DNA from 4 places in the Paenibacillus sp. CB74 genome. Region 2 is predicted to be linked to each of the others. Evidence: riboswitches for the same ligand, from Rfam matches in the RefSeq annotation. Region 2 holds a riboswitch; each other region holds the start of a gene.
The links. Region 2 has a riboswitch for thiamine pyrophosphate ahead of ACX9NY_RS19195 (ABC transporter ATP-binding protein). Riboswitches for the same ligand answer to the same signal wherever they lie in the genome.
Positions count from the first base shown of each region.

Region 1: linked by a shared signal. The riboswitch ahead of ACX9NY_RS21355 (ABC transporter substrate-binding protein) and the one ahead of ACX9NY_RS19195 (ABC transporter ATP-binding protein) in region 2 are both predicted to bind thiamine pyrophosphate.
Region 3: linked by a shared signal. The riboswitch ahead of thiC (phosphomethylpyrimidine synthase ThiC) and the one ahead of ACX9NY_RS19195 (ABC transporter ATP-binding protein) in region 2 are both predicted to bind thiamine pyrophosphate.
Region 4: linked by a shared signal. The riboswitch ahead of ACX9NY_RS06070 (thiamine phosphate synthase) and the one ahead of ACX9NY_RS19195 (ABC transporter ATP-binding protein) in region 2 are both predicted to bind thiamine pyrophosphate.

Region 1 covers NZ_CM146009.1:4,850,927-4,853,128, reverse strand. Annotated here, with positions in the region: gene ACX9NY_RS21360 (MTH1187 family thiamine-binding protein) at 1-117, opposite strand, end outside; gene ACX9NY_RS21355 (ABC transporter substrate-binding protein) at 342-1,382, opposite strand; TPP riboswitch at 1,603-1,715, opposite strand; gene ACX9NY_RS21350 (phospholipase D-like domain-containing protein) at 1,960-2,202, shown strand, end outside.
Region 2 covers NZ_CM146009.1:4,332,379-4,334,580, reverse strand. Annotated here, with positions in the region: gene ACX9NY_RS19200 (ABC transporter permease) at 1-667, opposite strand, end outside; gene ACX9NY_RS19195 (ABC transporter ATP-binding protein) at 654-1,421, opposite strand; TPP riboswitch at 1,598-1,700, opposite strand; gene ACX9NY_RS19190 (aspartate/glutamate racemase family protein) at 1,987-2,202, shown strand, end outside.
Region 3 covers NZ_CM146009.1:4,622,855-4,625,056, forward strand. Annotated here, with positions in the region: gene thiC (phosphomethylpyrimidine synthase ThiC) at 1-1,254, opposite strand, end outside; TPP riboswitch at 1,675-1,788, opposite strand; gene ACX9NY_RS20355 (IclR family transcriptional regulator) at 1,937-2,202, opposite strand, start outside.
Region 4 covers NZ_CM146009.1:1,319,247-1,321,448, reverse strand. Annotated here, with positions in the region: gene thiO (glycine oxidase ThiO) at 1-498, opposite strand, end outside; gene ACX9NY_RS06070 (thiamine phosphate synthase) at 513-1,208, opposite strand; TPP riboswitch at 1,402-1,511, opposite strand; gene ACX9NY_RS06065 (ABC-F family ATP-binding cassette domain-containing protein) at 1,587-2,202, opposite strand, start outside.

The DNA of each region.
Region 1 (2,202 bases), 520 kb from region 2:
CTGATATTTCAGGCCGGATTGCTGAATAACTTCAATGGCGCGATCTACATAAGGATAAGAGTTCTCGCCATTTGGCGTTTTTGGAATAACCTGAATGCTAAGTAATGTGCTTGCCATGAGAGATCACGGCTCCTTTCGTGATATATAAAATGAACTAATGACGGTTACACTTGCCACTTCGATGACAGAATAACCTTCCAATCGCTGTTATCCCCAGATTTTTTTGATTCCCTTTCTCTAAAGGGAAAATCCGGTGATAAAGGCGACCGCTTCGCTTTTTCACGTTATTTCTGTCCTCTCCGTCCTCGTGTAAATATTAAGTTCGTTTTATATGAGATATTTTATTGGGGTAAAAACTCGTTTGTGTATGCCTTGCTCACGTCGACCTGTTCATCCAGCAGTTTTTTGCTAAACATCCAGTCGGTGTAGTTCTGCCACACTTCCTGTTTCTGTTCTCCCCAGCGCGGGGCGTCATCCGTGTACTTCGGACTCAGCCATTTCTGGCTTGCCAGTACCAATTCCTTGTCCAGATCCGGTACGGCCTTGATCAGAATATTCGCTGCGTCTTCGGGATGATCAATTGCGTATTGATACCCTTCGGAAGTTGCCTTCAGGAATGCTTTCACCAGCTCAGGGTCGTTCTGAATCGTCTGCTCGTTCGTTACGAGGACAGGTGTGTAATAATCCAGTGCATCTGAATAATCTTTCACATATAACATGTCGATCGGTTCCCCGCGCAGTTCAGCTTCAATCCCCGTCCAGGCGTAGAAAATCCATGCGAAATCAATATCCCGTTTTACAGCGGTGAAAAAGTCGGCATCACCCATGTTAATGTTTTTCACTTTGGATACGTCGGCGCCTTCGCCTTCCATAATGGATTGCATCACGGCTTCTTCCACTGGGGAACCCCAGCCGCCATAAGTTTTGCCTTCAAAATCTTTCGGTGATTTAATATTCCGATCTGCCGGAGCAGCGAACCCGGATGTATTATGCTGAATAACTGCTGCGATGGAGACGAGTGGAACCCCTTGTGTACGGGCTTGCGTTACACTTTCCTGATAACTTACGCCAAATGGCACTTCATTGGAAGCAACCATCGTATCGGCGCCGCCGGCACCTGGCTGAACAATCTCCACATTCAAGCCTTCGGCCTTATAAAAACCTTGATCTACGGCCGCATACAAGCCGGTATGATTCGTATTTGGTGTCCAGTCGAGCACCACTTTAACATCCTTGAGGGCTGCGTTGTCACCTTCATTGCTGCTCTCCGTATTCGTGCTGCCGTTCTGTTCAGCCGGGGCAGCTTCTTTACCGCCACATGCGGCCACAGTCACCAGTAGTACACATAAGAGCAACAGTCCCATTGTTTTACGCCATTTCATCTGTGATTCTCTCCTTCGGTATGTCCGGCCAGTGGCACGGGTACTCCTTGGCTTCATATCCAAGCTTCTTGCATAAATCGGCAGATTTATACCAGCTATGATCCGGATAACGTCACTTTTTTTAGCTCTCTGGCTATATAAAAGAACATTAAAAAAAGCGCCCCGTAATCCGGGACGCGTGCAGGCGTTAGAGAGGTGGCGTTCAGCCATAGGGCTGTGCCATTTCGATATACTCCGATTCCTACGCTGGCATGATCCAGATCAGGTCTAAGGGTTAGTATCTTGGTGGGATACACTCTCAGCCGGCCAATTCCGACTCCCCTGGGAAACTATGAAGTTACGGGCATTACTAGGTGTAATTATAGGCCAGAGGCCCAGTCGTGTCCAGTCAGGAACTGGATGGGAACGGATTTCCGGTCATCGTCTATTTGCTTCTAAGCCGCTTCGGTGATTAGTTTTTGATCGTTTGGCCTTGAGCCGAGCAGCTTGATTCATTTAAACAACATAATTTAGGTACAAAAGGAGATAGTACTGCTATACCAATAAATACTTTTACATAAAAATGGGGGAGTACTGAATGATCCTTAAAACCATAATCGCAATGATTCTGTGTTATAGTGCCTACGTTTTCTTCACAGCCTACCTTTTATTTTTGGTTCCGTCTCCATCTGCTATTGAAAATACGGATATGCAAAAATCGTTAACAAGAGGAAGTACAACAGATCGCGTAATGCTCCTGGAGGACGGCTTTCAATCGGGTCAGGTGAGAATCCAGACCATTCGAGAGGCAAAAACAAGCATCGACCTGGCCTATTACTCC
Region 2 (2,202 bases):
GGCGGCTGAAGTATCCGAGACCTTTACTGCCACCGAGCCATTCGCCTATCGTTGCACCAACCACGCAGTACACCACAGACATCTTTAGCCCCGAGAAGAAGGCGGGAAGTGCCAGTGGAACCTGGAGTTTGCGAAAAATATCCCACGTGCTAGCTCCCATGGTGAGCAGTAGTTCACGCTGCTCTGGATCGCCTTGGCGAAGTCCATCGTAGGTACTCACCACAATGGGGAAGAAGGCGATCAGGAACACCACCGCAACTTTGCTCCACAGCGTGTAGCCAAACCATAGGATGAAGACGGGGGACAGGGCAATCAACGGGATCGTCTGACTGATTACGATGAAGGGATATAACGCTTTTTCAATCGACCGATTCATATGCATACCAGTTGCAAGTGCAATTCCGGCAGCAATGGACAAGCCAAAACCAACAACAACCTCCATCAAGGTAACAGGCAGATGTGTAGCCAGCAGGAGGTGACGATGCTCATACAGGGAGTTGGCAATCGCCGTTGGGGCTGGAATGATGAAGGAGGGCACCCATCCCATACGCACAATCCACTCCCAGAAGACAAGCAGCAAGAGCAGGAGCCAAAGAAACAGACCATAACGGTCAAGCCAACCCCTTACGTTATTCTTCATGCAGTTTCCCAAGTTATTCTCTCGCATGCAATTGTTCCTCCAGTCGTCGTCTCATCTGAACGAGCGCCGGTTCGTAGATCATGTCCGAATGTCTTGGACGTGGCAAAGGTACCGTCAAATCTTGTAGCGGTTGGCCTTGGCTCCCCGGAGTTAACAGGATAATTCGATCACTGAGTAGCAGGGCCTCTTCAATATCATGCGTAATGAACAACACGGTTTTGCCCAGATCTTCCCACAGCTCCAGTAGCCAGCGATGCATCTCGCGTTTGGTTAAGGCATCGAGTGCGCCGAATGGTTCATCCAGCAGCAAGAGTTGGCCACCTGTCAACAAAGTACGAAGCAGCGCGACACGTTGGCGCATGCCACCCGACAGCTCGTCCGGGTAAGCATGCGCGTAGCCGGATAAGCCAAATCTGTCGAGCCCTGCCATAATGTCTGCGCGAATTTTTCCCTTATCCTGTCGCCCTGGAGCAAGTTCAGCGGGGAGCATGCAATTCTCCATGACGGTTCGCCAGGATAACAGGAGGTCCTTTTGCGGCATGTAGGCCACCTGCCCCAGTCGCTTTCCATCAGGGACCCAAGGAATTTCAATGGTTCCGTGGGTTGGCTCAAGCAGGCCTGCCAGCAGCTTGAAAAGGGTGCTTTTACCGGAGCCGCTGGAGCCGATGAGCGAGACGAATTCGCCGTTGGCAACACGCATCGACACATTGGAGAGCACGGGGGAATCCCTTTTTCCCGGGAAAGCGTAGCTCATGTTGTGAATGGTTATGTTATTATCCATCTCGTTCTGTTCCCCCTTGTTATTCCAAATTCAACTTCAAACTGCGGGATCTTTCATTACACCTGCTGATCTGCCCGCAGAACGCGAAAAAGACCCACCCATTTCCGGAGAAATGAGTGGGTCTGTAAGTTCAATTCACATTAAAATTCATCATCAACATGAAAAAATCCGCTTACTGAAAGGCCGCTCCACTTCCCTCCGCTGGTATGATCCAGATCAGGTTCAAAGGGTCCGAATCATTCGATTCGTCTCAGCCGTAAGGCTCCCCTAGTGCATTGTTCAAGATATGCAGTTATGTGTTCAGCATATATCACATGCAAGTGGAATGTAAAGGGGGCGCTCAGAAAGAATGTGAGTACTGATCTGAAAATGGTTCCGTTCGGATTATTAGGATTGCACAGCCAGATTATTCGGGCAGACGCATTAATCCGTTGCCGGAATTGCTCCAGTTTCCTCAACTCCTCTTACTGTGGCAGGTTTATTTAATGAAATAGATACGATACAATATCTACTGAATTTCTATACACTGCTTTCGGGATGTAATCAATGGAAGGGGAAGTGTAATATGAGAACGATTGGTCTTATTGGTGGAATGAGCTGGGAGTCATCGTTAGAATATTATCGAATTATTAATGAAGAAGTGAAAAATAAATTGGGAGGATTGCATTCAGCCAAGTGCATTTTATATAGCGTGAATTTTGAAGAGGTCGAGCGTTATCAAGCTGAAGGTGATTGGGAAAGCGCTGGTGAATTATTAGGGAATGCTGCTCAGTCTTTGGAA
Region 3 (2,202 bases), 290 kb from region 2:
CATCTGCAGGTCCACATTCTCCTTGATCTTGTGCATCGGTACATGCCCCGGGCCTTCGATCATTACCTGCACATCATGCTTCCACGCGATCTGTGTCAGTTCCCCGAGCGTAGCCAGTTCCGCCATCTGAGCTTCGTCATTCGCATCGTAGATGCTGCCCGGACGAAGTCCATCTCCCAGCGAAAACGCCACATCATACCTTTTCATAATCTCGCAGATTTCTTCGAAATGAGTGTACAAAAAATTCTCCTGATGATGCGCAAGGCACCATGCTGCCATAATGGACCCGCCCCGGGATACAATACCTGTCATCCGCTTGGCGGTCATGGGGATATAACGCAGCAGCACACCTGCATGAATCGTAAAGTAGTCCACGCCCTGCTCTGCCTGCTCAATGAGCGTGTCTCGGTACAATTCCCAGGTCAGCGCTTCCGCTTCGCCATTCACCTTCTCCAGTGCCTGATACAGCGGCACCGTACCAATCGGTACAGGTGAATTGCGGATGATCCATTCCCGGGTGGTATGAATGTTTTTACCTGTCGAGAGATCCATCACGGTATCCGATCCCCATCGTACCGCCCAGGTCATCTTCTCAACCTCTTCCTCGATGGAGGAAGATACGGCAGAGTTACCTATATTAGCATTGATCTTCACGTGAAAATGACGACCGATCAACATCGGCTCACTCTCTGGGTGATTGATGTTGGATGGCAGAATCGCCCGTCCACTTGCCAGCTCCTGCCGCACAAATTCCGGTTCCACGCCTTCACGGATAGCGGCATACTCCATTTCTGGTGTAATGACGCCCTGACTTGCGTAGTGCATCTGGGTGACACAGCGCCCAGCCAGAGCACGCAGTGGTTGTCCCCGAAATCCAGGGTATTCCTCTGCCCCGGCTCTCCGCCCTCCGGGCTTTAGTCCGTTATCCTCAGGTTGAACGGCTCTGCCCTCATATGCTTCAACATCACCGCGTTCCATAATCCAATGATTTCGGAGCGCGGGTAATCCCTTCCGAATATCCATCTGGAATTCGGGATCGGTCATGGGGCCGCTCGTATCGTAGACACGCAGCGGTTCGTTATGCTCCACCCCTTGGGGAGTATTCGTGTCATGAAGGGCTATCTCACGCTCCGGTACAGCTATGTCCGGCCGTGAGCCCTGAATGTAGACTTTGCGGCTGCCCGGAAAGGGCTGAACCCGTCCAGCCGCTCCTGTTTCCTTTTCCACCTGCTGACCGTTATGTTCCTGTTCCATCGCTTGTTGTCCCGTTTGATTTCCTGTACTCATGTTTGCTCGTCTCCTCCTCCGTGTTCGTTCACTTGGTTTGGTTGGCATCGTCATCAGCTCGCTTATGCACCTGTCCCAAATCATGCAGAGCGCAGAGAAGAAAGAGCGATCCTACACCAGACCAAGGGGGAGACATTATTCATGTACAGTTAACGACAGAACGGAGGTTACCACAGATCATGGATCTATAATGACTGCTCTCTCTCCAAGCCCACTTTTGCAGGTTATTGAAAAAACAGTCCATGGAATGTGTATTATCTCGCCCGTCCACTGTATATAAAAAAGCCGGCCCCCGAAGGAACCGACTTTAATGTCCATCACCAATAATGCTCCTGGTTGCAGCTCCATAACGGAGTCCTGCAAGAGTCACACATGTGGTGGTTGTGGTCATATCGCCGATTACTTCCCTACGCTGGTATGATCCAGATCAGGTGCAAAGGGTCCGGAATCTCATGCGATTCCGTCTCAGTCCGGACAATTCGGACTCCCCCAGTAACGTTAACAAGTTGCGGCATACATAAGCCGCTGTTCATATTCAATGAAGCTGACCCCGATGGGCCGTCCATTACAGAGTAGCGCAACCGGAACATAAAAACAACCTTTATATTCCAGAACACCAACCCAATTGGAGAAAAACCTTACATCAATATCAGGATAACATGAGCCCCATCTGCGTAGCAGCTTCCTTTAGCACAGGTGCGTATTCGTGCAAAGTCTCCTGCGAAAGTCGGCTGACAGGCCCTGAGACCGAGAGAGCAGCTGCAATATTGCCTCGGCGATCCATAATCGGTACAGATACCGCTGCAGCTCCCGGCTCACGCTCCTCATAACTCGTCGCATATCCGTTATCCCGGATATCTCCCATTTGCGCCAAATACACCGCCGGATCAATAAACACCGGCCATTCCGGCCCGT
Region 4 (2,202 bases), 3.0 Mb from region 2:
CCACGATGCCTCCTGTTGCACAACCGAACGATCCCACCACACCTCATCAGCAGACAAACCGGAATTTCGATTGTTCTTATAGCGGTTTAATTCACTGTATGATCGAAAAGGGGTCAAGAATCCATGGCGTTGCAGCCCAACCTCTACCCCACTAAGGGTATCCATTAGCACTTGTTGCTCAATAAGTAACTGTCTACTCTGCCTGCCAAGCTTAGCCATCAAAGGATGAGCAAAATCCTCACTATCTGGCGCCAGCATTCCAGCCGCTGCGCAAGAAGTGCCTCCCGCAATTGCGGAACGCTCCAGCAACAAAACATCCTGTCCCCGGGAAGCAAGCTCATACGCAATGGCACAACCAACAACACCTCCGCCTACAATAATGATTTCTGCATGAATCTTATCCGGATTATCAGTTACACTTTTGCTTCTTGATTCCGTTTCAGAGTTCAGTTGATGACTGAAATGATTCCTGTTCTGACCCGTTACGATCTCATTCATCCTCTCATCTCCTTTCACCGGCTTAGACTTCCTGTAGCAACGATAGCCTGCCTTAGTGATGCAGCTGCCCGATCCGGGGAATCGCTCGACCATACATTTGAGATCACGGCAACTCCCTGTGCCCCTGTAGCGCGAATCGCTTGAATATTTCCCGGCTCTATGCCTCCGATCGCGATGACAGGAATGGAGACACCTCTGCATACTTCATCAAGAGCATATAATCCTCTTGGTTCTAGATCTGGCTTGCTGTTGGTCGCGAAGACATGCCCAAAGAAAAGGTAATCAGCTCCCTGTTCTTCAGCGATTTTTGCCTCATCGATGGAATGAACAGATACACCCAGACGAAGTCGCTGCATTTTGCTTATGACAGCAGGGTTGTATTTACGTATCGCATCTTGCCCCCAATGAACACCGCCATAAAGATCATTCTGTGAAGGCAGTTCTGAACCATTGATAACGATGCGACAAGATGGAATATTAACATTACGCAGACTTTCAGTCCAGCCGATCTTGTCTTGCCATGTAAGTTGTTTCTCTCGTATGTGAATATAGTCCACCCATGGCCAAACGTCCTTGGCTGCTTTTACAAAAGATGCTCGATCTCCTGCACCCGCAGATACAACATGCAATTCAAATGATTCGTGAACATGCTCATGAAAAATTGCGGTACCCTCCCTCTCCTTCCAGGCGTGAATGCTATGAAAACACAAAAAAAGCCACTCCCGTAGGGGAGTGGCTGCGTATGAATTATAGGATCAGATCACTGACTGATGCATACAGTTCATTTCGTGCAGTACAGCTATAGATCTATAGCCATAACGTTATACACGCAACTGCATGTTTCAATTCGCTAAGCAGACGGTTGAAATCTTTTCGAGTTGCCGTTTGCTCACGTCGTTCACTGAAACGCGCTCGCCACTTCCCTACGCTGGTATGATCCAGATCAGGTGCAAAGGGTCCGGAATCGCATTCTTCCATCTCAGCCGCATCGTGCGGCCCCCCTAGTGTTCATATGAAGTTGTAGCCTATGTTACCATAGACAGATTTTTTTGTCACCGTCATATCTGTTAAACATGGTCTCAAATCATCTAGTTTTTCTCAGACCATTCTTCGACATTCCATGTTTTGGTGACCCAACCCTCGTAAAAATCAGGTTCATGAGATACCAGTAGCACCGTTCCCTTAAATTCTTGCAAGGCACGCTGCAACTCCGCTTTGGCTGTGACATCCAGATGGTTTGTCGGCTCATCAAATAAAATCCAGTTGCTTTCGCGCATCAAGAGTTTGCATAAACGAACCTTGGCTTGTTCTCCACCACTCAGCATGTTGAGCGGACGAGTAATGTGCTCATTCTTTAATCCGCAGCGAGCGAGATGACCCCGGACCTCATTCTGAGTCAAATGTGAAAACTCATTCCAGACATCCTCGATCGGCGTGATATTTCCAGCACGAACCTCCTGCTCAAAATAGGCCGTTTCGAGATAATCTCCCAAAAAGGTCTTTCCACTCAGTGGAGATATTTTCCCGAGGATGGTTTTCAGCAGTGTCGATTTACCCACACCATTACAGCCTACAATGGCAATTTTCTCACCACGTTCAATCGTCATCGTCATTTTGGGCAGCAAAGGATAGGTATATCCAATTTCAAAATCAATGCCCTCAAAGACCGTTTTGCTACTCGCGCGGGCATCCTTGAATTTAAAC